One region of the Streptomyces sp. NPDC020780 genome, then DNA from elsewhere that is predicted to be linked to it. Evidence: riboswitches for the same ligand, from Rfam matches in the RefSeq annotation. Region 1 holds a riboswitch; each other region holds the start of a gene.

Region 1 (7,103 bases):
CGTTCGCGCACCCCCTGTTCACGGTGCTGACCGGCATCGGCTTCGGGATCGCCGCCGTCGGCGGCAGGCGGCACCCGGTGCGCCGGATCGTGCTGCCGGTGCTCGGGCTCCTCCTCGCCATGGGCCTGCACGCCCTGTGGAACGGCTCGTCGGCCTTCGGCGCCTACGGCTTCTACGTGGTGTACGGCGCGGTCATGGTCCCGGCCTTCGGCCTGGTGACCTGGCTGGCGATCTGGTCCCGCCAGCGGGAGCTGCGCACGCTCGCCGGCGAGCTGCCCGTCTACGCGGCGGCGGGCTGGCTCACCCCCGCCGAGCCGCTCGCCCTGGCTTCGATGCGGGCGCGTGGCCTGGCCCGCGACATGGCCAGGCACTGGAACAGCCAGCCGGACCGTGCCCGGGGCAGGGCCGCGGCCCGCGCGGTAGCGGAGTACGAGCTGTTCGCGACCTCGCTGGCGATGCTGCGCCGCAGGGCCCGCCACGACGGAGCGGGCCATGAGTTCGCCGTACGGGAGCAGGAGTTGCTGCACCATCTGTGGCAGCGCCGGGACGTCGCGGGCCCGGCCCTGACGTACGCGGCCCACGCGACGGGCCGGATACGCGCCCACCGGATGCCTCCGCCCGGCCCGTTCCCCCGCCAACTGCCCTACGACCGGCCGTATCCGCAGCAGCTCCCACCGCCGCACCGGCACTACGGCGGCCCCAACCCCTATCTGCACACCGGCGGTCAGCAGCCGGGCGGCCACCACCCGCCGCCCCGGTAGGGCCACCCGGCGCGCACGAGCGGGTTCCCGCGGACGCAGACCCGGCACCCGCAGACCAGGCACCCGCAGACCCGGAACAGCCAGGGGCGGTACCCGCACGGGCGGTCCGACGCAGCGGGCGGGCCCCCGGACGCAGACCCGGCACCCGCCCAGCCGGCACCCCCGGACCCCGGACAACCAGGCGCGGCACCCACGCCGCCCCCTGCCGTACGCAGACCGGCGGCCCTGACGTCGGGGGGTGTGCGTCAGGGCCGCCGGGGTTCGGGTGCGCCGTACGCCGGCGCGGGCGGTCAGATCGACAGGCCCTTGCTGCGCAGCCAGCTCATCGGGTCGATGCCCGAGCCGTCCGCGGTGTGGACCTCGAGGTGGAGGTGCGGGCCCGTCACATTGCCGGTGGCGCCGACGCGTCCGATGGTGTCACCCGTGCTGACCGTCTGACCGGCCGTGACGTCCATCGAGGACTGGTGGCAGTACCAGACCTCCGTACCGTCCTCGAGCTCGAGGACCGTGCGGTAGCCGTACGAGCCGGACCAGCCGGCCGACTTCACCGTTCCGCCGTGGACCGCCTTGACCGGGGTGCCGGTCGGCGCGGCGAAGTCCAGCCCGGTGTGGTAGCCGGAGGACCACATCGATCCGGCCTGGCCGTAGGTCGACGTGATCGTGTACGAGGACGTGGGGATGGCGTAGCTGGCGGCGAGCTTGGCGAGGCGCTCGGCCTCGGCCTTCTTCCTCGCAGCCTCCTCCGCCGCCTTCTTCTCGGCCGCGGCCTGGGCCTCGGCCTTGCTCTGCTGCTTGGCGGCCTGGGCCGCGGCCTCCTCGGCGGCGGCCTTCTCCTGCGCGGCCCTGGCCTCGGCATCGGCTCCGGCCTGCTGCTGCTCGGCCTGCTGGAGGATGCGCGCCCGCAGGGCCTCACCGGCGTCGGTGGTTCCCCCCTCCGCCTCGGCGGCGGTGATGCCGGCCGTGGTCAGCGGGGCGGAGGCGGCGAGGGTCTCGTGGTCCGCTTCGGCCTCGTCGGACATGAAAGCGCCCACGCCGGGAAGGGACGTGGCGTCGGGAAGCTTGTCCGCGATGGAATCGGGAAGAGAGATGGAGACCGGCGGCTTGCTCTGCGCGGTGGCCATGCCGCCCGCGCCGACGGCCGCGATGACACCGACGCCGAGGACGGTGGAGCTACGGGCGAGACCTCGCTGCTTGGCTACGCGGTGCCTGCCGCGCACGGGGCGGATGGATTCCTCGGTGGGATTCCACTCGTCCCAGGTCCTCTCCTCGCCACCGAACGAGTCGGTCCTGAAGGGTGACGGGGCCTCGGGGGCAGGCTGATTGGACGCCACGTGGGCGCACTCCTTTCCTTCCTTCTCGCCTACCGGGTTAGCTGACGGGTTCGGAGCAGGAAGGTCTCCTACGGGTCCCTTCGTCTCTCACGAGACGCAGGTGCCCGATTCACCCCATGTAGGTGGTTCCCCGGTTCCCTTGCGGAATTCGGCGCTCGCGCACGGTGCCGCCTCTGGCGACGACTGGGACAACCGCGCTGCGTTATCGAACGTTAATAGAGACCAGGGCCCGATTCCAAGCCGTTCCAGGTGATCATTCACGCCTACGACCTGCATTTTTATGGGTGAAACGGTCACAAACGGACGAGTTGCATATCCCTTTACCGACCATCAGTTTCTGACGGAGTGTCAAACGTTATGCGTAGCGGCGTCCTTCGATCACGGACAGTCGCAGCGGTCATCCCTCGCCCCTCCCCACGATCTTCACCGTCGTCCGCCGCTCCGGCTGCCCCCGGGCGGGCCGCCCGACCGCCAGGAGCGCCATGTCGTCCGTGGACCGGCCCCCGGTGTGCAGCCGTACGTCGTCGGTGAGGGCGGAGAGCAGCTCGTCGGGTCCGGGGAAGATCCGGCCACGCAGCCGGTCCGCCGGGTCGTAGAAGGCACCGTCCGCGTTCCGGGCCTCGGAGAGGCCGTCCGTGAACACCAGAAGCGTCGCCCCGGGCGGCATGGCCCACTCGTCCGACCGGTCCGGCCACACGTCCAGCCCCATGCCGATCGGCAGGGCGGGAGCACTGGGCGACAACACGTCGAGCGCCCCGTCTCCGTGCAGCAGGATCGGCTCGGGGTGACCGCGGTTGACGATCCGCACCGTGTCCGAACCCGCCGGGATCTCGGCGAGTACGGCGGTGACGAACCCCTCCATGGTGTCGAGCCCGCCACGCCGCGTGCCCTCCCGCGCCAGCGCGCGCTCCAGCCGCTGGGCCACGCCCTCCAGCGACAGCTCCTGCTCGGCCGCCTCCCGGAACGCCCCGATCACCACGGCCACCGCCCCCACGGCCTCCAGCCCCTTGCCGCGTACGTCCCCCACGACCAGCCGGACCCCGTGCGGTGTGTCCGCGACGGCGAACAGGTCACCGCCGACGAACTCGTCCGCCTGGGCCGCCTCGTACCGTGCCGCAACCAGCAGCCCGCCGATGCGGTCGTCCGGCGCCGGGAGCACCGCCCGCATCGCGGTGGCCGCGACGGCGCGGGCCGAGGCCAGCTGCTCGTTGCTGCGCCGTACGACGGCGTTGATGACGAGGGCGAGCCCGGAGACGGTGATCAGGGTGAGCAGGTCGGTGACCGGCACGACCCTGGCGAGCGTGCCGTCGGAGAGCCGGATGGCGAGGACGACGAGGACCGCGGCGACGCCGGTACGGAGCGTGCTGGCCATCGAGAAGAAGGGGGCGGCGAGCAGCGGAGCCGCGGCGAAGAACGGGACGGCCGTGACCGCGGCCGGCGTCACGGTGTCGAAGACGACTCCGACCACGATCATCAGGGCCGGCAGCAAGCGCACGAGCCGCCGCGCCCGGGGTGTGCCGAAGGCCGCCCCGCCCCGTTTTTCCCGCTTCCCCACCTGTGCACTCCTACCCGGTCCGCCCACGGCTGCGGACGGTACCGCGCCCCGCCCAGGCTGACCGTCGCCGCGCCGTGCGGCACAACGGCATCGGCCGAAGGGAGGAGCACGCCGGAGCCCCGGCCTCCGGAGGTCAGTCGGAGGGTCGGTGCCGCGCGTACATCGTCAGTGCATCCCGTACGGGACGGCGGTACCGTCCCCCTACCGATCGTAGTTCTTTCCGAAGCGCTCGTCGGCGACATACATCTCGCCGGCGCCGATGACGTACGACCGGGTGACCACCGTCGCGGGCGACGGCCACAACGGCAGCCACCGCCGAACCGGACGAGAGCGCCCTGGCCGTCAGGGGCGTCAAGGTCCAGCGCACCGACAAGAACACCTTGCGGGCGACGGAGGCCCCGGCCGGGTGCGTACGGGCATACGACAGAGGCCCGGATCCTTGGAAGGATCCGGGCCTCTGTCTTCAGTAGCGGGGACAGGATTTGAACCTGCGACCTCTGGGTTATGAGCCCAGCGAGCTACCGAGCTGCTCCACCCCGCGCCGTTGTGATGACAACTCTACGGCATCCGCGAGGTCCTCCTGACCAATTACGGCCGCGGCTCCGCCGGACCGCCTCCCGCCCGGGCATCCGCGCGCCGGGCAATCCCGCTCACCACGGTTTCCAAATACGGCAGTTGACGTGCGCGAGGCCTGTCCCGGCAGAGCGCCGCGTCCCCCGTGATCTCCGCATGACGCCTGTCCGGAGGGCCTGCACGAGGGCCCCACCGCCTGGACCCGCCCACGTCCCGGCGGCCGCGACGACCGCTCGCGGAGACCGAGCAGACGTACGATCCGCACGACCTCTTCCACGCAAACCGGACCATCGAGCCCGCTCCGCCGCACCGACCTTCAGGCCGGGCGGCGTAATACCGGGGGAAAGCCGTGCTGGGAGGGTTACAGTCTGCATGCACCGCATGATGATCCGGCCGCTCGCGAAGCGGCGCGGCACCGGTAGCGGCACATCGTCGCCGTACCGGTCGGGACCCTTCCGGTATCTCCACCGGCGGCCCGGTCACGGGGCTCTTCACCGCACGTACCTACGTCACACCTACGTACAGGACACTCGATGACCGACATGCCCGCATCCACGACGCAGCGGCACCCCGACGGTTCGACCGCGGCCACGGAGACGGGCGCGGCCCCGCTTCCCACGCCCCAGTACGCGGGGCTGTTCGTGGAGCCCGACCTGCCGCCGTTCACCGACGAGACGGAGTGACCTGCGACGTGCCACCGGCCGCCGGCGCGCGGCCGACGGGCGTGTCTCCCGGGAGCCTGTGACGGGGGACATGTGACCGGCCCGGGGGCGACGGGCGCGTCGCCGGCCCCGGAACAGCCGCTCCACGAGTGACCGGCCGGCCCGCCTGCTCGTTGGCAGGCCATGCGCATCCGTATCGGCGTGGTCGTCCTCGCAGTGGCCCTGCTCGTCGCCGCCTTCCTCTCCAGCATCCCGAGCGAGGCGGAGACGGAAGAGGCCTGCCGACGGGCACTCGACAACACCTCGACGCTCACCGAACGGCCCGATGTCTGCCAGGACGTCTCGGCACGGACGTACCGCACGTTCCTCCTCATGTACGAACTGAGGGAGGAGGGCCTGGACTAGGGCCTCGTTCGGCCCACGCAGGGCTCGCCACCGACACGAACCGGTCCGCCACCGCGGCGCGACGGGCGCTGCTCGGACACCTGTGTCATCCGCCACCTGTCCCGCCCTGCCCACCGGCCTGCGCACCGGCCTGTGCCCCGGTACGGGACACGCGGCACGAGGTGGCCGCGCCCGACGCCTTCGCCGTGCCGTGAGCCCTGAGGTTCCCCCCGCACGATGCCGGTCGAGGCGCGGAGTAAGGGCGGACAGGGTTGTCCCACCTGCTTTCACGCAGGCCGTGCGGTACTCGGACCCTCAACCCACGAGACCGCCCGGGCTTGCCTGGTCAAAGACTTGCGCGCCGGTACCTGATACGGATCGGCCGCACCATCCGCTCACGCACGCGGACAGCTCAGGACGCAGCGGAAACCCCCGCTTGACGGCTTCCGCGAGCTTGGAGCCCGCTGCGGCGTGTCAGGGCATGCGCAGGTCGCCGACCGACAGGCCCAGTTCGGCTTCTGCGAGCACGCGGGCAAGGCCGGCGAGGGGCTGGCTGCGGTGGTCGTTGCTGGTGTTGATGTACGCGCTGGCTCCGTCCACGACGGCGAGGATGCGTACGGCGGCCGCCCACGGATCCTCGCAGTGGAACACCTGCTCCCGCACGCCTTGCGTGATGATCTGTTCGATGCGGTGGCACCAGCGCAGCTCCTGGCTGACCACCTGGTCGTGCAGCACGGGACGGTAGCGGGACAGGTGTCGCGCGTTGAGCCAGAGCTTGCTCACGTTGTCGAACTCGGTGTCCGAGATCAGGGCGAAGAAGCGCTGGAAGACGCTCAGAGGGCCGGCGCTTTCGGGCTCGGCCGCCACCTCCGGCAGCAGGCCGTCCAGTTCTGCCGTGGTGGCGCTCGTGAACGCCTCGGCCACGAGTTCCTCGACCACGGGGAAGTAGTGGTGGATGAGCCCGGACTGGACTCCGAGGCCGTCGGCGATCCGCTGCCGGGTGACGCACTCGAGGCCGTCCTCGAGCCCGACCTGCGCGGCCGCTGCCACGATCTCGCGGCGGCGTTCGGCCGCCGATTTGCGGACTTGCCTCTCAGGACCCCTTGACGTCATGGCAGGGATGCTATTGGCTGTGCAGCCAAATGACAATTGGCTCTACAGCCAACAAATGGGTCGCCGCTCGAACGGCTGCCGTGGCCCCAGCCCGTAGCCGGGTAGGAACGGCGAGCCGACGACGACCTCCACCGTGTGAGCGCCGCCGCACGCGCCCAGCAATGCCAGGAGACGAACGTGGACCACAACCGCGCCGATGCCGGTGATCTGGCTGAATACGGCTACGAACAGGAGCTCAAACGCACCCTGTCCGCGTGGGCCGTGTTCGCTCTCGGTTTCGCGACGATCTCCCCGGTGGTCGGCATCTACGCCGTCGCCCAGCTGGGGTTCGTCTTCGCCGGTCCCACGTGGATCTGGGCGGTCGTCGTCGCCTTCCTGGGGCAGCTGCTGGTCGCCACGGTCTACGCCGAGCTCTCCTCGCAGTTCCCGATCACCGGCGGGGTCTACCAGTGGGTCCGCCGGCTGGGCGGACCCCGGCTGGGCTGGCTGGTGGGCTGGATCTATCTCGCCTCTGCGATCGCGTCCCTGACCACCGTGGCCTACCTCGGTTCCAGCTGGCTGTACATGCTCTTCAGCGACTCGGCGCTGTCATCGACGACCCACGTGGTGCTCGGAGTGGTCTTCATCGCCGTGGCCCTCGGCATCAATCTGCTCGGCGTCAACCCGGTCAAGCACTTCCTCAACGCGGGCATCGTCGCCGAGGGCGTCGTCTCCCTCGCCGTCA
Region 2 (7,103 bases), on a different contig from region 1:
GACCACCCCGCCCCCGGCGGCGCCCCCGAACTCTTCACCTGGGAGTTCGCGACCGACCCGTACCCCGCCTACGCCTGGCTCCGCGAGCACAGCCCCGTTCACCGCACCGCGCTGCCCAGCGGTGTCGAGGCCTGGCTGGTGACCCGGTACGACGATGCCAGGCAGGCCCTCGCCGACGCCCGCCTCTCCAAGAACCCCATGCACCACGCCGGGTCGGCGCAGGCCAAGGGGAGGACCGGCATCCCGGGCGAGCGCAAGGCGGAGCTGATGACGCACCTGCTCAACATCGACCCGCCGGACCACACCCGGCTGCGCCGGCTCGTCTCCAAGGCGTTCACCCCCCGCCGGGTCGCCGAGTTCGCGCCCCGCGTGCAGGAGCTGACGGACCGGCTGATCGACTCCTTCGTCGAGGAGGGCTCGGCGGACCTCATCCACGACTTCGCCTTCCCGCTCCCCATCTACGCGATCTGCGACCTGCTGGGCGTCCCCCCGGAGGACCAGGACGACTTCCGCGACTGGGCGGGCATGATGATCCGCCACGGCGGCGGCCCGCGCGGCGGTGTGGCCAGGTCGGTCAAGAAGATGCGCGGCTACCTCGCCGAACTCATCCACCGCAAGAGGGAGAATCCCGGCGACGACCTGATCTCGGGTCTGATCCGGGCGAGCGACCACGGTGAGCACCTCACCGAGAACGAGGCCGCGGCGATGGCGTTCATCCTTCTCTTCGCCGGTTTCGAGACGACCGTCAACCTGATCGGCAACGGTACCTACGCGCTGCTGCGTAACCCGGAGCAGCGCGGGCGACTGCAGCGCTCCCTCGCCGAGGGCGAGGAGGGCCTGCTGGCCACCGGCATCGAGGAACTGCTGCGGTACGACGGGCCTGTCGAGATGGCGACCTGGCGCTATGCCACCGAGCCCGTCACCCTCGGAGGTCAGGCCATCGCGGTCGGGGACCCCGTGCTCGTGGTCCTGGCCGCCGCGGACCGCGACCCGGAGCGATTCCGGGATGCGGACACCCTGGACCTCGCGCGGAGTGACAATCAGCACCTCGGATACGGGCACGGCATCCACTACTGCCTGGGAGCTCCCCTGGCCCGTCTGGAGGGGCGGACGGCGCTGGCCACCCTGCTGCGGCGCCTTCCTGACCTGCGGCTCGCTCCGGAAGCGGCCGACGTACGGTGGCGTGGAGGGCTCATCATGCGCGGACTGCGCACTCTTCCCGTGGAGTTCGATCCCGGACACCGGTCCGTCGGGAGTGACCCTCCGTCAAGTCTGTGATGTTCGCGTGATCTCCGCTGCATCGACTTGTGACACACGTTCGAGTCCGGCTAGGTTCACCGTTCGACTCACCAGCCACACGTCGGTCACACGGAAGGCAATCCCATGGGCTCCGCGAACGGCAGACACCGTCGCCCTCGTCAGGCACCCGCCATCGTCGTCGCCGCGGGCGTGACGGGATCGGCCATCGCCATCCCGCTGCTCGGTGCGGGCGGCGCCCACGCCGCCGAGGCGTCGACCTGGGACCGGGTCGCCGAGTGCGAGAGCGGTGGCACATGGAGTGCCGACCTGGGCAACGGCCAGTACGGCGGTCTCCAGTTCTCGCAGGACACCTGGTCGGCCTTCGGTGGTACGGCGTACGCGGCGCGGGCCGACCTCGCCAGCCGCTCGCAGCAGATCGCGGTCGCCGAGAAGGTTTTGGACGCCAAGGGGCCGCAGGCCTGGCCCAGTTGTGCGCTGATCTCCGGGCTCGCCGTGGACGGCACCCTGCCGGGTGTCGACCCGGGCGGCGATCCGGCCGCCGAGCCGTCGGACTCCGCGAGCCCCTCGGGCGCCCCCTCGCCGGAGGCGTCGGACCGTACCGGCGAGGCGGACGCGAAGGGCGGCACCGCCGCGGACGAGAAGGACCGGCCGAGCGGCACGACCGGCAAGCAGGACGAGCAGGGCAAGAGCGGCAGGGCCGACGCCGACTCGGCCGACCCGTCCTCGCCTTCCGCCACCCCCTCGCCCGCGGCATCCGAGGCTTCCCAGGGCTCCGGGCCCGCGCGGGGCGAGAGCGCCAAGGGCGGCAAGCACCGCGGTACGCCTGCCCCGGAGGCGAGCGCCGAGGCGGACGCCGGGAGCGCCCGCGAGTCCGGCCGGCACGCCTCGCGCGGCGACGCAGGGGCGCGCACGGGCGCGGAGGCGGGCACGGACGCCTCGTACACCGTCCGCGAGGGCGACAACCTCTGGGCGATCGCCGACGCGCAGGAACTGCCCGGCGGCTGGACGGCGCTGTACGAGGCCAACAAGGACGAGCTGGGTTCCGACCCCGACCTGATCCTCCCGGGCCAGAACCTCGACCTGAGCCTCCAGGGCGCCTCCGACTCCGCGCCTGCGGACGCCGGTACGGGTACGGGGAGCGGCGCGGAAGCCGCTGCCGGCAACTGATCGAAAACGGGAAAACACCCCGAAAGCGGGGGCAGTTCAGAGGCCTATGTCCACTTATGCGTAAGTGAGACATGGGTCTCTTTGCTTCAACTGGCGGTTCGCGCCCGCCCGGTCCGCCCATATCCGCTCCGACCTGCGGAAATCATCCATCTCCCCGGGGTGGTACGGGCTGATTGGTCGTTATGTCCATCTTTGAATGTCGGGCTTGCCTGTGTTTACGGTCGGAACCGCTCGCACCGCGGGCACCTTCGACCGTCACGCCGAATCCTGCCGTCGGACGAAGGGGACAGACGCGTAAAGCGCCGTAGGCAGGAGCGGGGGACCCAGGTAAGTGCCGGGCCCGGCCGTCGAGAGACGGGCGAGGACCGGCTCGGGGTGAAGTCGGCCGCGAGAGCGGGCGACCGGGCGACTCACAGCCCGAACCCGACAGCTCACCTCGTAGGCGTCGGTGAGGAGAACCATGCTGCTTTCCAGCAAGGGCAAGCACCGCCGCCCGTCCAAGGCCGTCCGTGTCGCCACCCTGGTCGGCGTGGCCGGTGCCGCCGTCGCCGTCCCCCTGATGGGTGCGACGGGCGCCTCAGCCGCTTCCGTCGCCACGTGGGACGCCGTCGCGCAGTGCGAGTCCGGCGGTAACTGGTCGATCAACACCGGCAACGGTTACTACGGCGGCCTGCAGTTCTCGGCGTCCAGCTGGGCCGCCGCCGGCGGCACGCAGTACGCCGCCCGGGCCGACCTGGCCTCCAAGGCGCAGCAGATAGCCACCGCCGAGAAGCTTCTCGCCATGCAGGGCCCGGGTGCCTGGGCCTGCGCCGGTGCCGGCGGCCTGACGAACGACGGTGTGGACCCGGGTGTCGACACCGGTTCCGCGAAGAACGGCGACACGGCCCCGCAGGCCGCGCCGGAGCGCAAGGCCGAGCAGCCCACCACGCGCAGCGAGACCCGCAAGGCCCCGGAGGCGGCGAAGACCGTCACCACCCCGACGGGCGGCAAGGTCAAGAAGGGTGACGGGGAGTACAAGGTGAAGGCGGGCGACACCCTCAGCAAGATCGCCGAGGCGAAGCACGTCAAGGGCGGCTGGCACAAGCTGTTCACGCTGAACGACGACATCGTCGAGAGCGCCGACCTCATCTTCCCGGGGCAGCAGCTCCACCTGAAGTAGTCCCGGGCCCTCCTCCTTCCCAGGGACGCGGGGTGCCCGGCGGCACCCTGCGTGCTGTCCGGCCCGGCGCGCTCACACCCCCCCGTGCGCGCCGGGCCGGAGGCGTGTCCGGGGCCTCGTAGGGCTGCCGGGTTCGCGGCTGACCGTTCAACCTTTGTAGCTACTGGCCGGTATTTCTTGGACCTTTGCCCGGAATGCAGGCTCTTGGGTCCTTTTTCGTCCCAGGGGACGGGCGGTCGGCCGACGGAGCGGGCCGGGCCGGTTAGGCTCGTGTCGCAAGGCCACAGTGACCCTGCACAACCAGTGTCATATCCCAGAAGGAGATGCCTCGTGCCGTCCATCGACGTCGTCGTAGCCAGGGAAATCCTCGACTCCCGGGGCAACCCCACGGTCGAGGTCGAGGTCGGCCTCGACGACGGCAGCACGGGTCGTGCTGCCGTTCCGTCCGGCGCCTCCACCGGTGCGTTCGAGGCCATCGAGCTTCGCGACGGCGACCCCAACCGCTACCACGGCAAGGGGGTCGAGAAGGCCGTCCTGGCCGTGATCGAGCAGATCGGCCCGGAGCTCGTCGGGTACGACGCCACCGAGCAGCGCCTCATCGACCAGGCGATGTTCGACCTCGACGCCACCGAGAACAAGGGCTCGCTCGGCGCCAACGCCATCCTCGGCGTCTCGCTCGCCGTGGCCCACGCGGCGTCCGAGGCCTCCGACCTCCCGCTGTTCCGCTACCTCGGCGGCCCGAACGCGCACCTGCTGCCCGTTCCGATGATGAACATCCTGAACGGCGGCTCGCACGCCGACTCCAACGTGGACATCCAGGAGTTCATGATCGCGCCCATCGGCGCCGAGTCCTTCTCCGAGGCCCTGCGCTGGGGCGCGGAGATCTACCACACGCTGAAGAAGGTCCTCAAGACCAAGGGCCTGTCCACCGGTCTCGGCGACGAGGGCGGCTTCGCGCCGAACCTCGAGTCCAACCGCGCCGCCCTCGACCTCATCCTCGAGGCCGTCAAGGAGGCCGGTTACGTCCCCGGCCGCGACATCGCGCTCGCGCTGGACGTCGCCGCCTCCGAGTTCTACAAGGACGGCGTCTACGAGTTCGAGGGCAAGTCCCGTACCGCCGCCGAGATGACCGAGTACTACGAGGAGCTCGTCTCCGCGTACCCGCTGGTCTCCATCGAGGACCCGCTGTACGAGGACGACTGGGACGGCTGGAAGGTCATCACCGAGAAGCTCGGCTCCAAGGTGCAGATCGTCGGTGACGACCTCTTCGTCACCAACCCCGAGCGCCTCGCCCGTGGCATCGAGGAGGGCTCGGCCAACGCCCTGCTCGTGAAGGTCAACCAGATCGGTTCGCTGACCGAGACCCTGGACGCCGTCGAACTCGCGCAGCGCAACGGCTTCAAGTGCATGATGTCCCACCGCTCCGGCGAGACCGAGGACGTCACCATCGCCGACCTCGCCGTCGCGGTGAACTGCGGTCAGATCAAGACCGGCGCCCCGGCCCGCTCGGACCGCGTCGCCAAGTACAACCAGCTGCTGCGCATCGAGGAGATCCTCGACGACGCGGCGGTGTACGCGGGTCGTTCGGCCTTCCCGCGGTTCCGCTTCGAGGCCTGACAGACCTCGGCAGGACCTCGGCGCACCAGCCTCCGTCCGTCCCCGCACCCGGTCCCGTACCGTGTGCGGGGACGGACGTGCGTAACGGGGAGGCGTGAGAGATGGCCGGGAAGGACCGCGACCGGTTCTCCACCACGACCAGGCTGCGGTTGCTCGGCGAGCAGACGGCGGCCCGCGTCTACCGGTCCCAGAACCGCCGTCAGGCCCGCCGCTCCCGGCTCACGGGCCGGGCGGCGTTCCTGGCGCTGATCGTGTGTTCCCTGGTGGTCGCGCTCGCGTACCCGATGCGGCAGTACATCTCCCAGCGCGACCAGATCGCCGAGCAGGAGAGGCTGTCGAGGGAGGCACACGAGCGGACCGAGGAACTGCGGGACGAGAAGGCGCGGCTCAAGGACGACGCGTACATCCGCCGCCTGGCGCGTGAGCACCTCCACTACGTCATGCCCGGGGAGACCGGTTACACGGTGATCGACCCGGACGCGGCCGAGGTCCGTCGCGGGGAGCAGGGCGCGACGGGCCGCCCCTGGCACACCAACCTCTGGGACGGCGTCGACAGCGCGGACCGCGAGTGACCCCGTCCGCGTACGGGGCCGGGCGCCCGCACCCGTCCGTCCCGCACCCGTACCCACACCGATACATACAGACCCACCGATGACATTCAAGGCAGGCATGGACACGCCCCCTCCGCAGACCGAATCCACTCCGCCCACCGCCGCGGACATCGCCGCGTTCGAGCAGCAGCTCGGCCGGCCGCCGCGCGGACTGCGCGCCATCGCGCACCGGTGCCCGTGCGGCAACCCGGACGTGGTGGAGACGCAGCCCCGTCTGGAGGACGGCACGCCGTTCCCGACGACGTACTACCTGACCTGCCCGCGTGCCGCGTCCGCGATCGGCACGCTGGAGGCCAACGGGGTCATGAAGGAGATGACCGAGCGGCTCACGACGGACCCGGAGCTGGCGGCCGCGTACCGCGCGGCGCACGAGGACTACATCGCGCGCCGCGACGCCATCGAGGTCCTGGAGGGCTTCCCGAGCGCGGGCGGCATGCCGGACCGCGTGAAGTGCCTGCACGTCCTGGTCGGCCACTCGCTGGCGGCGGGGCCCGGGGTGAACCCGCTGGGCGACGAGGCGATCGCGATGCTGCCCGAGTGGTGGGCGAAGGGCCCCTGCGTGACGCCGTGCGCGGTTCCCGGCTCGGGCGGGGACGCGGGCGAGGGCGAGGACGCGGGCGAGCCCGGCGAGGGGGCGGGCCGGTGACCCGCGTCGCCGCCGTCGACTGCGGTACCAACTCCATCCGCCTGCTCGTCGCCGATCTGGAGCCCGCCACCGGGGCGTTGACCGAACTCGACCGCCGGATGAAGGTCGTACGGCTCGGCCAGGGCGTCGACCGCACCGGACGGCTGGACCCCGAGGCGCTGGAACGGACCTTCGCCGCCTGCCGCGAGTACGCGGAGGTGATCAGGGAGGCCGGCGCGGAGAAGGTCCGGTTCGTCGCCACCTCCGCCTCCCGGGACGCCGAGAACAGCGAGACCTTCGTCCAGGGCGTCGTGGACATCCTGGGTGTCGAGCCCGAGGTCGCCACCGGGGAGCAGGAGGCGCAGCTCTCCTTCGACGGGGCCACCAGGGAACTCGCGGGCAGCGACCACCTGGAGAAGCCGTACCTCGTCGTGGACATCGGCGGCGGCTCCACGGAGTTCGTCGTCGGCGACGACGAGGTCCGGGCAGCCCGTTCCGTGGACATCGGCTGCGTGCGCATGACGGAACGTCATCTGGTGCGGGACGGCGCGGTCGTCGACCCGCCCACGCCCGACCGGATCACCGCGATCCGCACGGACATCGAGGCCGCGCTGGACCTGGCGCAGGAGACGGTGCCGCTCGCCGGGGCGGCGACCCTCGTCGG
Region 3 (7,103 bases), on a different contig from region 1:
CCTGGGGCAGAGCGTCGTTCTCCCGCATGTCCGCCTTGGTGATTCCGCGCGTACTGGTGATCGGGACGAACCGCTTGCCGAGGCCCAGCCGTTCCGGCAGCCCGTCCGCCAGCGCCGCTTCGGCGACGAAGTTGACGGAGTTGGCGGCGGGCGCCCGGCCGACGGCGCCGAACATCGGGCGCGGCAGGACCGGCTGGGGGGTGGGAATGGAGGCGTTGGCGTCTCCCATCTGCGCGTAGGCGATCTGGCCGCCCTTGATCACAGTCCGGGGCTTGACGCCGAAGAACGCCGGGTCCCACAGGACGAGGTCGGCGAGCTTGCCTGTCTCGACCGAGCCGATCTCCCGGTCGAGTCCCTGGGCGACGGCCGGGTTGATCGTGTATTTGGCGACATAGCGACGTGCGCGGTGGTTGTCGGCGGGACCGTCACCGGGCAGGGAGCCGCGTCGCCGTTTCATCACGTGGGCCGTCTGCCAGGTCCGCAGGACCACTTCACCGATGCGTCCCATCGCCTGGGAGTCCGAGGAGATGATCGAGATGGCGCCGAGGTCGTGGAGGATGTCCTCGGCCGCGATGGTCGAGGGCCGGATCCGGGACTCGGCGAAGGCGAGGTCCTCCGGTACCGCCGGGTTGAGGTGGTGGCAGACCATCAGCATGTCGAGGTGTTCCTCGATGGTGTTGACGGTGTGCGGACGCGTGGGGTTGGTGGAGCTGGGCAGGACGTACGGCTCCGACACCACGGTGATGATGTCGGGGGCGTGCCCGCCTCCCGCACCTTCGGTGTGGTACGAGTGGATGGTGCGCCCGGCGATGGCGGCCAGCGTGTCGGCGACGAAGCCGGCCTCGTTGAGCGTGTCCGTGTGGATGGCGAGCTGGGCTCCGGTCTCCTCGCACACGCGCAGACAGGCGTCGATGACGGCGGGGGTCGCGCCCCAGTCCTCGTGGATCTTGAATCCCAGTGCTCCGGCCCGTAGTTGGGAGTGCATGGCCTCGCGGGACATGGTGTTGCCCTTGCCGAGCAGGCCGATGTTGACGGGGTACTCCTCCAGTGCCTCGAACATCCGGGCGAGGTGCCAGGGTCCTGGGGTGACGGTGGTCGCCTTGCTGCCCTCCGCGGGCCCGGTTCCACCCCCGACGAGTGTCGTGATGCCGGCGGAGAGCGCCTGGTCGATCAGGGTCGGCGAGATGAAGTGGACGTGCGCGTCGATGGCCCCCGCCGTGACGAACATGCCGTTGCCCGCGATGATCTCCGTCTCGGGGCCGATGACGAGGTCGGGGTGGACGCCGTCCATCGTGTCCGGGTTGCCGGCCTTGCCGATGCCGGTGATCCGACCGCCTCGGATGCCGATGTCGGCCTTGACGACACCCCAGTGGTCGATGATGACGGCGCCGGTGACCACGGTGTCGGGCGCGCCCTCGGCGCGGGTGGTGCGCGCCTGGCCCATCGACTCCCGGATCACCTTCCCGCCGCCGAACACGGCTTCGTCACCGGCCAGTCCGGGCCCCCCGGAGCGGTCCTCCTCGATCTCGACGACGAGATCGGTGTCGGCGAGCCGGATGCGGTCGCCGGTGGTGGGGCCGAACAGGTCGGCGTATACGGCACGGCTGAGTTCAGGCATCGAGAGGACCTCCGGTGTCGCCGCGCAGCCCGGGAACGACGCGCAGACCTGCGAGCGGGACGAGCTCGACGTCGACCGGGATGCCGGGCTCGAAGCGCACGGCGGTCCCCGCCGCGATATGGAGACGCAGCCCGCGGGCAGCGGGACGGTCGAACTCCAGACCCGGGTTGGTCTCGGCGAAGTGGTAGTGCGAGCCGACCTGGACGGGGCGGTCCGCGACGTTGAGGACGGTGAGGCGGGTGACGGGGCGCCCCTCGTTGAGCGGCACGGTGCCGTCCGCGTAGAGGATCTCTCCGGGAATCATCGGTGTGCTCCCGTCAGACGATCGGTTCATGGACGGTGACGAGCTTGGTGCCGTCCGGGAAGGTGGCCTCCACCTGGACGTCGTGGATCATCTCCGGGATGCCGTCCATGACGTCCTCCCGGGTGAGCACCTTCCTTCCCGAGGCCATCAGTTCGGCGACGGTCCGGCCGTCACGCGCACCCTCCAGGAGGTGTGAGGTGATCAGGGCGACCGCCTCGGGATGGTTCAGCCGCAGCCCGCGCGCCCTGCGCTTTCCGGCGACATCGGCCGCCACGTGGATGAGCAGGCGTTCCTGTTCGTGCGGAGTCAGTTGCACGCTTCCACCTCTTCGTCTTCCGCCCGGTACCGGCTCCGGGCGCAGCGGGACCCTATCCACCTTCAACACTTTGTTGAAGGTGGAAGAGGGCCTCGCGGCCAGGTATTGCACGTTAGGGCGGAAGTTTTTCCGGCGCGTTAACTGATCTTTTGCCGACCCATGTACATCAGGGGCGCCGAGCGCGGCCCGGGCGCGGCAGGCCCGGCCCGCCGCGCCCCACCTCCCGCGCCCGGCGAATCCGGCTCGGCGAGGACCCCCCGGGCGACGCCCCACCGGGGACGCTCCCGTACCGGCCCGCGCCGAAGGTGAATGCGATGGCTGCGTCTCTGGGTGTGGTCGGCCGGATCGGCCGGACCGATCCGGCGCGCTGCGGCGATACCTGCGGAGCGCCCCGGTCGCCGCGGGCGCCGGCCCCGCGCCGTTCCCCTGCGGGACGCGCCGGCGATCACGCACGAGAGGAGCGAGACGCAGATCCACGCGGAGACACCGGTCCGCCCCTGCGCAGGCTGGTCGGGGACCGGCGCGCCAGGTGGGTCACCATGCCGCCGACCGCTACGAGTTGAGCTCCCGGTCGCCCGACTGCCGCATCCTCTCCGCTTCTCGGCGCACGCGCCGCGACACGCCCGGCGGGCCGAGGAATCTTCCTCCCTCGTTCGGCTCAGACAGCCCCCCTCAGGAGGGACAGTTCAACTTGCGCATCGCGTGGGGACGCTGAGCGGAACACCCTGTTCCGCCGCTGGTACGCGGCTGGTGCGGCAGGACCTCCGGGGAGCGGCGTCAGCCCCGCCCACCCGAACGGGCCAGCCGTGACGACTCTCACATAACGCCTTTTCAGTTCGGAAAACAGACACCGCGTGAGTAAAGATCCGTGGGACGACAAGCCCCCGCCACCGCGGCGGGGCGGTCCGGGCGGACGCCGAGTCCTGCCGCCGTCCGGACGCCTGGTCGACAGGAGTGGATCGGCAGGAGTGGAGGACCCGAGCACAACGGGCCGCCCGGACACCCGTTCCGGACAGCCCTCGGGGTGAAGCCGCCGAGCGCGGCCGGGCAACTTCGCCAGCCCGAACCCGACAGGTCATCCTTCACAGGCGGCTGACGAAGGGTTGCGCATGACTGCGCAGGTTCATGTCCCGTCTCTGTTCGCCCGGGTCGGTACGGCCTCGGTTCTCACACTCGCGGTCGGCACCACGATGCTGGCGCCCGGCATCGTCGACGACGCCGAAGCCGCGACCAACTCGACGAAGGCGCTGAAGGTCGCCGCCTCGAAGAAGGGGGCGCCCTACCGGTGGGGCGCCACGGGCCCCCACCGGTTCGACTGCTCGGGCCTCACGCTCTACGCCTTCAAGAAGGCGGGCAAGAAACTCCCCCGCACGGCCCAGCAGCAGTACAACACCACGCGCCACATCACCAGGTCGCAGCGGCAACGCGGCGACCTGGTCTTCTTCCATGCGGGCCGCAGCGTGTACCACGTGGGCATCTACGCCGGCGGAGGCAGGATCTGGCACTCCCCGAAGACCGGGGCGGTGGTCAGACTGGAGAAGATCTGGTCGAAGAGCGTCTGGTACGGAAGGGTCCGCTGACGTCCGTACACCTGTACGCACGTCCTCTGTTCGCCCGTGTGCTGATACGCGCCTCCGGGGTGCACGCGTACACCGCACCCGTGTACGCGTGCACACTCCAACGGCCGTCGCGGACCGTCGCGCACCCGGCCGCGCCGTGGCCGGGTCAGTGCAGCAGGGGCGCGGCGACCAGTACGAGCCCCAGCGCGGTGAGCGCCGCACCGACGCTGGTCAGCGCGGGGCTCGGCGTGGCGGTGGTGCCGGAGATGGTCGCGGCGATGTCTTCGGCACCTCTGGCCGTACGGCGACTGGAACACGCGGAGTTCCGCCGGACGATCTCCGTGGCGCACCGGGGAGAGCGGAACACCGCCGCGGCGGCCACGCTGAGGGCTCTGCTGCGCAGCGGTTTCGGACGGGCCGCCGCTCACTGAGGCCCTGCCGGGTCCGCCCCGCCCGCCCGGACGCCGCGGTCTGGTTTCCGGTCAGGTAAAGGTCAGGGCAGGGCAGGGCCTGCGCGGGTACGGCCCAGGGAGGGGTGATCGAGACCGTCTTGCCGCCGTCCCGGATCGGGCTGACGCCGATCCGCGCCCTCCCGGCCGCTCACAGGCACGACAACGGCCCTCTACGCTTCGGAGCGCTCCGCCCGAGGGGGCCGCTGCTCCACGCACCGTGGGCGGAGGCCGTGGAGCGCGGGGCCGACGGCTCCAGGGGCATGAGGGCCGGCTGCGCCACGTGACCCAGGTCGCTCAACTCCCGTACCCGGGTGCGTCATTACCGCCCTACGCGGTCGGCAGCCGCCTCCAGCCCCTCATCGGGCCTCAGCCGTTCGGCATCTCCTCTTCTCCGCCTTCACCGGTGACCGGAGAGGGCGCCGTGCCCACCACCGTCGCCACGGCGCTCTCGATCTGCTCGGGTGTCAGGTCCGCCCGCGCCGTCAGCCGCAGGCGGGAGACTCCGTCCGGGACCGACGGAGGGCGGAAACACCCCACCGCGAGGCCGGCCGCCCGGCAGTCGGCCGCCCAGCGCACCGCCGCGTGGGCGGACGGTGCGCGGACGGACACGACGGCGGCGTCGGGGCGGACGGCGGTCAGCCCGGCCGCGGTCAGCCGTCCGTGCAGTTCGGCGGCGACGGCGCGCGCCCTGCCCGCGCGCTCAGGCTCGCGGCGAAGGAGCGCCAGGCCGCCCAGCGCCGCGCCGACGGCCGCGGGGGCGAGGCCGGTGTCGAAGATGAACGTACGGGCGGTGTTGACCAGGTGGTCGATGACCCGGGCCGGTCCCAGGACGGCTCCGCCCTGACTGCCGAGGGACTTGGAGAGGGTGAGCGTGACGACGATGCCCTCACCCCCGGCGAGACCGGCGGCTGCGAGCGCTCCCCGGCCGCCTTCGCCCAGCACGCCCAGGCCGTGCGCGTCGTCCACGAGCAGGGCCGCACCCTCTTCCCGGCACACCTCGGCGAGCCTGCCCAGCGGGGCGGCGTCGCCGTCCACCGAGAACACCGAGTCGGTCACGGCCAGTGCCCGCCCGCGATGCGCCCGGAGTGCCTTGCCCACCGCCTCCGGATCCGCGTGGGGCACGACTTCGGTGTCGGCGCGGGAGAGCCGGCAGCCATCGACGATCGAGGCGTGGTTCCGCGCGTCCGACACGATCAGCGAGCCGTGCCGCCCGAGCGCCGTGAGGGCGGCGAGATTGGCCGCGTACCCGGAGGACAGCACCAGGGCGGCCTCGAAACCGCAGAACTCCGCCAGCGCGCGTTCGAGTTCGGCGTGCAGGGCGGTGGACCCCGTGACGAGCCGCGAGCCGGTGGCGCCCCCACCCCACGTCCGGGCCGCCTCCGCGGCTCCCTCGGTGACCGAGGGATGGCGGGACAGTCCGAGGTAGTCGTTGCTCGCAAGATCCAGCAGAGCGGGTACGGCGGGCCGGGGACGCAGGGTCCGGAGGAGTCCGGCGTCCGCGCGGCGGCGCGCCTCGTCGTCGATCCAGGCGAACGGGGCGTAGGACATGGGGCGGTCCCTTTTGTAGGCAGCTCACAGACCCTAGCGGGGTGCGCAGCGGGTCAGGGTGTGGCAATACACACACCCTCCGCCACCTCTCCTGTCCGGTTCCTCCTTGGCCGATGCCGGTGCCGTGCGTCAGGATCAGGGCCATGGACCTCCTGAACACGCTGGTGGACAAGGGACTGCGGCGCGAACTGCCGACCCGTGACGAAGCGCTCGCCGTGCTGGCGACCTCTGACGACGACCTGCTCGATGTGGTGGCCGCGGCCGGAAAGGTGCGCCGCCAGTGGTTCGGCCGGCGCGTGAAGCTGAACTACCTGGTAAACCTCAAGTCCGGGCTCTGCCCGGAGGACTGTTCGTACTGCTCGCAGCGGCTGGGCTCCAAGGCCGACATCCTCAAGTACACCTGGCTGAAGCCGGAGGAGGCGACGAAGGCCGCCACCGCGGGTGTGGCCGGCGGAGCCAAGCGGGTGTGCCTGGTGGCGAGCGGGCGCGGGCCGACCGACCGGGACGTCGACAGGGTGTCCCGGACCATCGAGGCCATCAAGGAGCAGCACGAGGACGTCGAGGTGTGCGCCTGCCTCGGCCTGCTCTCCCAGGGCCAGGCCGACCGCCTGAAGTCCGCGGGCGCCGACGCGTACAACCACAACCTCAACACCTCGGAGGGGACGTACGGGGAGATCACGACCACCCACACGTACGCCGACCGGGTGGACACGGTGCATCAGGCCCAGGCCGCCGGACTGTCCGCGTGCTCCGGCCTGATCGCGGGGATGGGTGAGAGCGACGCCGACCTGGTGGACGTCGTCCTCTCGCTGCGTGCACTCGACCCCGACTCGGTTCCGGTGAACTTCCTGATTCCGATGGAGGGGACCCCGCTCGCCGAGGAGTGGCACCTCACACCGCAGCGGTGCCTGCGCATCCTGGCCATGGTGCGGTTCGTCTGCCCGGACGTCGAGGTGCGGCTCGCGGGCGGGCGCGAGGTGCACCTGCGCTCGATGCAGCCGCTCGCCCTGAACCTGGTGAACTCGATCTTCCTGGGCGACTACCTGACCAGCGAGGGCCAGTCGGGGCAGACCGACCTCGACATGATCACCGACGCGGGGTTCGAGGTCGAGGGAGCGGACACGACGACGCTGCCCGGGCACCGCGCGCAGGCAGGCGGGGCCTGCGGTTCCCGCGAGGGCGGTTGCGCCCCGTGCGGGGACGCGCCGGTCTCCGCCACAAAGGACGGCGCCCGGGCACCGGAGGCGGCCGGGGCCCCGTCGGCGGCTCGCACGGACCTCGTATCGGTACGCCGGCGCGGTGCGGG
Region 4 (7,103 bases), on a different contig from region 1:
CTGCCGCGTCGATCGACGCCCGTACGACGGTGTCGACCCCTCGCGGTGCCATGGCCTGGACGACGGGCCGGAGTTCGGCGGGTGTGCCGAGGAGTTCGGTCAGTTCGCCGTAGGCGCGGCGCAGGGCGCCCTCGCCCGCGAGGTCGAGCCGGACTCCCCCGAGGTCCGCCCGGTGGCGGAGGTGCGGAGCCGTGGTCTTGAGCGCGACCGGGTAGCCGATCCGCGCGGCGGCGGCGACGGCGGTCTCCGGATCGGGAGCCGGGAGGGCCGGCCGGACGGTGATGCCGTACAGCCCGAGCAGGTCGCCGGCCTCGTCCGGGGTGAGGGGGCGGCCGCGAGGGTCGGAGTCCTTGCCGAGGAGCCCCTCGATCAGCGCTGCGGCTCCCTGCTCGTCGATGGTCTCGTCGAGGAACTCGGGCACCTTGCCGGGGACGGCCGCCTGACGCCTCCACTGCGCGTACTTCACCGCCTCGCCGAGCGCGCGGACGGCCCGCTCGGCGGCCGGGTAGGCGGGGATCCGCCCCGCAGGGACTCCCGGGGTACAGGTGCCGGAGGCCGCAGGAGGTGAGGGAACCGCAGGAGAGACCGGAGCCGCAGGAGGCGGAGTCACAGGGGCCGCAGGAGGACCGTCCGGGGTGCGTACGTCTTCGCGTACGCCCTGTCCGGACGTGGGCGGGTCGGGCGGGGTGGCCGTGCTCGTGGCTGCCGCCAGGGCCTCTGCCAGGCCGCCCATCTCCACGTGCACCACCGCCACCGGCTTGGCCGGACCCGTGGCCGCCGCCTCACGCAGCGCGGCGGCCAGCACCTCGCCGTCCCCGGTCTCCGCCTCGCCGTTCTCCCCCACCCACGGGATCGCGGTGACGACGACGGCGTCACACGTCCGGTCGGCGAGCGCTTCCGCCAGCGCGTCGCGGAAGTCCTGCGGCCCCGCCGCCGTGGTGAGGTCGCGCGGCGGCCTCGGGCGCAGCCCCTCGGCCAGGCAGGCGTCGTACGTCAGGAGGCCGAGCGACTCGGAGTTGCCGAGGATCGCGACCCTGGGGCCGGCGGGCAGGGGCTGGCCGGCGAGGAGCAGGCCGGCGTCGACCATCTCGGTCACCGTGTCGACGCGGATCACGCCCGCCTGCCGCATCAGCGCGGAGACCGTCGCGTCGGGGATCCGGCTCACCGGGACGGCGTGGCCTTGAGGGGCCGAGCCGCTGTGCCGGGCGCCCTTCACCACGACCACCGGTTTCACCGCCGCCGTGCGGCGGGCGAGCCGGGTGAACTTGCGCGGGTTGCCGAGCGATTCGAGGTAGAGCAGGGCCACGTCGGTGTCCTGGTCCTCGAACCAGTACTGCAGGAAGTCGTTGCCGGAGACGTCGGCGCGGTTGCCCGCGGAGATGAACGTCGACAGGCCCGCGCCGCGCCGGTGGAGGCCGGAGAGCACGGCGATGCCGATGGCGCCGGACTGGGTGAAGAGCCCGATGCGTCCGGCCGCGGGCGACTCGGGGGCGAGGGAGGCGTTCAGCCGGACGGCCTCGGAGGTGTTGATGATGCCGAAGGCGTTGGGGCCGATGATCCGCATGCCGTACGAGCGGGCCTGCCGGACCAGTTCGCGCTGGCGCTCCCGGCCTTCGGTGCCGCTCTCGGCGTATCCGGCGGAGAGCACGACGAGCCCCTGGACCCCGTGTTCCCCGCAGTCGGCGACCGCCTCCGGCACCCGGTCGGCGGGGACCGCGACGACCGCAAGGTCGACCCGCTCCCCGATCTCGCCGACGGAACGGTACGCGGGCACGCCGTCGATCGCTCCCTGGCCGGCGGCGAAGGACCGGTTCACCGCGTACGCGCGTCCGGTGAAGCCCGAGCCCAGCAGGTTGCGCAGCACCGTGCGGCCGACCCCGCCGGGTGCCCGGCCGGCCCCGACGACGGCGACCGAGCCGGGGGCCAGGAGGCGCTGCACGGAGCGGGCCTCGGCCCGCTGTTCACGGCCGCGCTGGACGGCGAGGGACTCGGCGGTCGGCTCCAGGTCGAGGGTGAGGTGGACCGACCCGTCCTCGAAACTGCGCTGCTGGGTGTACCCGGCGTCGCGGAACACCTTGATCATCTTGTTGTTGGCGGGCAGGACCTCGGCGGCGAAGCGGCGGATGCCCCGCTCCCGGGCGACGGCCGCGATGTGTTCGAGAAGCGCCGAGGCCACGCCGCGGCCCTGGTGGGCGTCCTGGACGAGGAAGGCGACCTCCGCCTCGTCGGCGGGGGCGGACGCGGGCCTGCCCTGGGCGTCGATCCGGTCGTAGCGGACAGTGGCGATGAACTCGCCGCCGATCGTGACGGCCAGGCCGACCCGGTCGACGTAGTCGTGATGGGTGAAGCGGTGCACGTCCTTGGCGGAGAGACGCGGGTACGGCGCGAAGAAGCGGTAGTACTTCGACTCGGCGGAGACCTGCTCGTAGAAGCTGACCAGCCGCTCGGCGTCGTCCGTGGTGATGGGCCTGATGCGCGCCGTACCGCCGTCGCGGAGCACCACGTCGGCCTCCCAGTGGTCGGGGTACGCGTGAGGCGGACTCTGCTCCCGGGTCGGCTCCATGGACAAAGCCTACGGCCAGGCACACCGGTAGCGGAGGGTTCGGGGCGGGGGCACGCTGAGGGGTGCCGCCGGCGGTGGGCGACCGGGGCCGGAGGCGGGGCACGGCAGCATGTGCCGCATGAGAGACTGGTCTAGACAACCATTGATTCGTGAAGGGCAGAACCATGGCTGAGCGCCGCGTCAACGTCGGTTGGACCGAGGGCCTGCACGCCCGCCCCGCTTCCATCTTCGTCCGTGCCGCCACGGCCTCCGGCATCCCCGTGACGATCGCCAAGGCCGACGGAAACCCGGTCAACGCGGCCTCCATGCTCGCGGTACTCGGCCTGGGCGCCCAGGGCGGCGAGGAGATCGTGCTCGCGTCCGAGGCCGACGACGCCGAGGCTGCCCTGGACCGTCTGGCGAAGCTGGTCGCCGAGGGCCTGGACGAGCTTCCCGAGACCGTCTGATCCGGCTGGTTTCCGCCGGAGCCTCTTGGGCACCTGAGCCGCGGCATCCCTTTCCCGGGAGCCGCGGCTTTCCCGTTCCCGGGTGTACCGGAACCCGCCTTCAATGACCGCCGAGCGGCCGGTAAATCCTGAAGAAGGGCAGCAGAAAGAAATCCCCCGGGAATTACCTTCTTTGTATACGGCGCCGTTGTTAATGGCGTAGCCCCACGATGTTTACGGCGTGTTGCGAAGTGCTCACCCGCGTTCCGCCCGTCGCCGCGCGCCCCGTCCGGCCCACGCGGCGCAGCCGGTGCGCGGCGGTGGCGCGTTCGGCGTGCTGGGCGGCGAGGGCCCTGGCGCGTTCCGCATCTCCGCGGGCCACGGCGTCCACGATGGCTCCGTGCTCGGCCCACGAGTCGGCGGGCCGGACCGGCTGCTCGACGGTGTACATCCAGGCGATCTTGTGGCGGAGCTGGGTGAGCAGCGCGATCAGCGCGGGGCTGCCGGACGCCTGGGCCAGCGTCTCGTGGAACCAGCCGCCCAGCGAGCGCAGATCCTCCCCCTCCCCGCGCCGCACCCGCTCCTGCCCCAGCCTGACCAGCCCGCGGAGCACCTTGAGGTGTGCCTCGCTGCGGCGCTGCGCGGCTCGCGCGGCGCCCAGCGGCTCCAGGAGCATCCGGATCTCCAGCAGGTCGGCTGCCTCCTCTTCCGTGGGCTCGGCCACGCAGGCGCCGGCGTGCCGGCGGGTGACGACGAACCCCTCGGACTCCAGGGTGCGCAGCGCCTCGCGCACCGGGACGCGGGAGACGCCGTAACGACGCGCGAGTACCTCTTCGGTCAGGCGGCTGCCGCGCGCGAAGACACCGGAGACGATGTCGTCACGGACAGCCGTGCATACCGAATGCGCGGGAATACGCATGTCCGAACCTCCGCCTTGATCCCCGCGGAACGCGGCCGATCGACGCCTGTTCTGTGACTCTATTGCAATCCGCCGTAATTCCCGACGGCGGGGTCGAATTCATGGATATCTTCTGGCCACGGACGGCTTCGGCCAGATGCGGATCCGGAAGGGTCTGTGGGGTCCGTGGGGTCCGTGGGGTCGCCGGGGCACGCCGAAGGCCCCGGCGGGCTTGGGGCCTTCGGTGGAGTGGCGCCGCGCCGACCGGGGGCCGTCCCGGGCGCCGGACCTGTCAGACCTGGACGCCGTGGGCGCGGAGGTATGCGACAGGGTCCATGTCCGAGCCGTACTCCGGGCTCGTCCGCGCCTCGAAGTGCAGGTGCGGCCCCGTGGAGTTGCCCGTCGAGCCCGAGAGGCCTATCCGCTCACCCGAGGCGACGCTCTGGCCGACGGAGACGCCGATCGAGGAGAGGTGGCCGTACTGGGTGTACGTGCCGTCCGCCATCCGGAGCACGATGTTGTTGCCGTACGCACCGCCCCAGCCCGCCTCGACGACCGTGCCGGCGCCGACCGCGACCACGGAGGTGCCGGAGGCGGCGCGGAAGTCCACACCGGAGTGGCTGCCGGAGGACCAGAGGGAGCCGCCCGACTTGTAGCCGGTGGTCACGTACGAACCGGCGACCGGGAGGTGGAAGGCGTTGAGCCGGGCGCGCTCCGCGGCGCGGGCGGCGCGTGCCTTCTCCTCGCGCACCTCGGCGGCACGGGCCTCCGCCTTGCGCTTCGCCTCGGCCTTCGCACGGGCCTCCGCCTCGGCCTGCGCCGCCAGGTCGGCCTGGTGCTGCTGGGCCTCGGCCTGGGCCTCGATCTGAGCGGCGAGGGTGGTGTCGATGGCGACGGCCTGGGTCAGTCCGGTGGTGCTGACTGCGGGGGCGTCGGAGTCGGCGGCGAGGGCGGGGGACGCCGTGGCGCCGACGGTGGCCAGGGCCGCGATGCCGACGGCCCGGGCGCCGTGGCGCGACAGGCGGCTCGGGGCACGGTGCTTCCCGGTGGCACGGGTGAACGCCATGGAGGAGTTGATCCTTTCCTTCCTTCTCGCCTACCGGGTTAGCTGACGGGTTCGGAGCAGGAAGGTCTCCTACGGGCCCCTGCGTCCCGCACGGGACGCAGGGGCCCGATTCACCCCAGGGACTGCGTGGGTCCCCGGCTCCCCAGGCTCGCGCCTGACGGGGACTCGGCGATGGCTGCCCGGTGCCGCGGTCGCGGCTGATGTCCGGCGGACAGCCGAGCCGACGCTAGGACGGGCGCCTGTCGTTCACCAAACGAAGACGGGCTTTTGTCACACATCCCACAGGGCATACCGGATGATCATCACTCAAGCCGGACAAAGAGACGGGCCCCGGCGCGGCTTCACTCGCCGGGGCCCGTCCGCTGCCGCTGGGTCAGCCGCTGACGACCGACACCTCGCCGATACCCAGTGCCCTGACGGGCTCCGCGATCTGCGCGGCGTCCCCGACGAGGACGGTGACCAGCCGGTCCACCGGGAAGGCGCTGACCACCGCGGCGGTCGCCTCGACGGTGCCGGTCTCTGCCAGGCGCGCGTACAGCCGGGCCTGGTAGTCGTCCGGAAGGTGCTGCTCCACCTGGTCGGCCAGGGTGCCCGCGACGGAGGCCGCCGTCTCGTACTTCAGCGGGGCCACCCCCACGAGGTTCTGCACCGCGGTCTCCCGCTCGGCGTCGGTGAGCCCTTCGGCCGCCAGGGTCCGCAGGACCGTCCACAGGTCCGCCAGCGCGGGACCGGTGGACTCCGTGTCCACGGAACCACTGATGGCGAGCATCGCCGCGCCGGTCGCCCCCGTGGAGGAGCCGGGCGCCGCCGAGCGCAGGACCTGACCGAAGGCCCGGACCCCGTACGTGTAGCCCTTCTCCTCACGCAGCACGCGGTCCAGCCGCGAGGTGAGGGTGCCGCCCAGGCAGTACGTGCCGAGGACCTGGGCCGGCCACACGCTGTCGTGCCGGTCCGCGCCGATCCGGCCGATCAGCAGCTGCGTCTGAACGGCACCGGGCCGGTCCACGATGACGACGCGGCCGGTGTCGTCCGCGGTGATCGGCGGCACGGGCCGGGCTTGGGCGGTGTTGCCCGACCAGTCGCCGAGCGTGTCGGCCAGGAGCGCGTCCAGGTCCACGCCGGTGAGGTCACCGACGACCACCGCCGTCGCCGTGGACGGGCGGACATGGGCGTCGTAGAAGGCGCGTACGGCCTCGGCGTCGATCCGGCGCACCGTCTCCTCGGTGCCCTGGCGCGGGCGCGACATGCGCGCCGTGGCCGGGAAGAGCTCCTTGGAGAGCTGCTTGGCGGCGCGCCGGGCCGGGTTGGCCTGCTCGTGGGGGATCTCGTCGAGCCGGTTGCCCACCAGGCGCTCGATCTCGCTCCCGGAGAGGGCCGGGGCGCGCAGCGCCTCGGCGACCAGGCCGAGCGCCTTGGCCAGCCGGGAGACCGGGACTTCCAGGGAGACCCGGATGCCGGGGTGGTCGGCGTGCGCGTCGAGCGTGGCACCGCAGCGCTCCAGCTCGGCGGCGAACTCCTCCGCGGAGTGCTTGTCCGTGCCCTCGGACAGGGCCCGCGCCATGATCGTGGCGACCCCGTCCAGGCCGTCGGGCTCGGCGTCCAGCGGCGCGTCCAGGAAGATCTCCACGGCGACGACCTGCTGGCCGGGGCGGTGGCAGCGCAGCACGGTCAGCCCGTTGGGCAGGGCGCCGCGCTCGGGCGCGGGGAAGGCCCACGGCCTGGCCTCGCCGGCGGTCGGCTGCGGGTGGTACTCCATCGTCACTCCAGTCACGGCGGCGTCGGTCACTTGTCGGCCCCCTCGTGCGCGCCGGCGGTGTCCGCCGGAGCTTCCTCCGCCGTTCCCCCGGCCTCGTCGGCCGGTTCGACCGGCTCGTAGACCAGGACCGCGCGGTTGTCGGGCCGCAGATGGGCCCGGGCGGCGTCCCGTACCTCCTCGGCGCTCACGTCGAGGACGCGCCGCACCGCGGTCAGGGCGAGCTGCGGGTCGCCGAAGAGTACGGCGTACCGGCAGAGTTCGTCGGCACGGCCAGCGACCGTGCCGAGCCGGTCGAGCCACTCGCGCTCCAACTGCGCCTGGGCCCGCTCCATTTCCTCGGGGGTGGGGCCCTCCTCGGCGAACCGGGCCAGCTCCTCGTCGACGGCCGTCTCGAT

Evidence for each region. A riboswitch is a leader RNA that binds a small molecule or an ion and turns the genes downstream of it on or off. The one in region 1 is predicted to bind cyclic di-AMP.
Region 2: it holds a riboswitch for cyclic di-AMP, as region 1 does, so the genes downstream of both, ACH4VO_RS20625 (transglycosylase family protein) here and ACH4VO_RS29565 (M23 family metallopeptidase) in region 1, are expected to answer to the same signal.
Region 3: it holds a riboswitch for cyclic di-AMP, as region 1 does, so the genes downstream of both, ACH4VO_RS08660 (C40 family peptidase) here and ACH4VO_RS29565 (M23 family metallopeptidase) in region 1, are expected to answer to the same signal.
Region 4: it holds a riboswitch for cyclic di-AMP, as region 1 does, so the genes downstream of both, ACH4VO_RS12385 (M23 family metallopeptidase) here and ACH4VO_RS29565 (M23 family metallopeptidase) in region 1, are expected to answer to the same signal.

The regions. Positions count from the first base shown of each region.
Region 1 is NZ_JBIRTB010000021.1:17,497-24,599, forward strand. It holds gene ACH4VO_RS29560 (PrsW family intramembrane metalloprotease) at 1-761, shown strand, start outside; gene ACH4VO_RS29565 (M23 family metallopeptidase) at 1,052-2,092, opposite strand; cyclic di-AMP (ydaO/yuaA leader) riboswitch at 2,104-2,256, opposite strand; gene ACH4VO_RS29570 (PP2C family protein-serine/threonine phosphatase) at 2,490-3,647, opposite strand; partial or broken gene ACH4VO_RS29575 (TipAS antibiotic-recognition domain-containing protein) at 3,781-3,926, opposite strand; tRNA gene ACH4VO_RS29580 (tRNA-Met) at 4,115-4,188, opposite strand; gene ACH4VO_RS29585 (hypothetical protein) at 4,754-4,903, shown strand; gene ACH4VO_RS29590 (hypothetical protein) at 5,066-5,287, shown strand; gene ACH4VO_RS29595 (TetR family transcriptional regulator C-terminal domain-containing protein) at 5,741-6,379, opposite strand; gene ACH4VO_RS29600 (APC family permease) at 6,557-7,103, shown strand, end outside.
Region 2 is NZ_JBIRTB010000010.1:83,490-90,592, reverse strand. It holds gene ACH4VO_RS20635 (cytochrome P450) at 1-1,278, shown strand, start outside; gene ACH4VO_RS20630 (transglycosylase family protein) at 1,384-2,427, shown strand; cyclic di-AMP (ydaO/yuaA leader) riboswitch at 2,718-2,887, shown strand; gene ACH4VO_RS20625 (transglycosylase family protein) at 2,888-3,586, shown strand; gene eno (phosphopyruvate hydratase) at 3,917-5,203, shown strand; gene ACH4VO_RS20615 (septum formation initiator family protein) at 5,305-5,775, shown strand; gene ACH4VO_RS20610 (DUF501 domain-containing protein) at 5,873-6,460, shown strand; gene ACH4VO_RS20605 (Ppx/GppA phosphatase family protein) at 6,457-7,103, shown strand, end outside.
Region 3 is NZ_JBIRTB010000003.1:591,417-598,519, forward strand. It holds gene ACH4VO_RS08645 (urease subunit alpha) at 1-1,618, opposite strand, end outside; gene ACH4VO_RS08650 (urease subunit beta) at 1,611-1,922, opposite strand; gene ACH4VO_RS08655 (urease subunit gamma) at 1,936-2,238, opposite strand; cyclic di-AMP (ydaO/yuaA leader) riboswitch at 3,143-3,344, shown strand; gene ACH4VO_RS08660 (C40 family peptidase) at 3,348-3,818, shown strand; gene ACH4VO_RS08665 (LysR substrate-binding domain-containing protein) at 4,007-4,228, shown strand; gene ACH4VO_RS08670 (8-amino-7-oxononanoate synthase) at 4,616-5,797, opposite strand; gene bioB (biotin synthase BioB) at 5,941-7,103, shown strand, end outside.
Region 4 is NZ_JBIRTB010000005.1:380,315-387,417, forward strand. It holds gene ACH4VO_RS12370 (GNAT family N-acetyltransferase) at 1-2,563, opposite strand, end outside; gene ACH4VO_RS12375 (HPr family phosphocarrier protein) at 2,728-3,009, shown strand; gene ACH4VO_RS12380 (GntR family transcriptional regulator) at 3,200-3,907, opposite strand; gene ACH4VO_RS12385 (M23 family metallopeptidase) at 4,179-4,952, opposite strand; cyclic di-AMP (ydaO/yuaA leader) riboswitch at 4,966-5,133, opposite strand; gene ACH4VO_RS12390 (pitrilysin family protein) at 5,326-6,708, opposite strand; gene ACH4VO_RS12395 (pitrilysin family protein) at 6,735-7,103, opposite strand, start outside.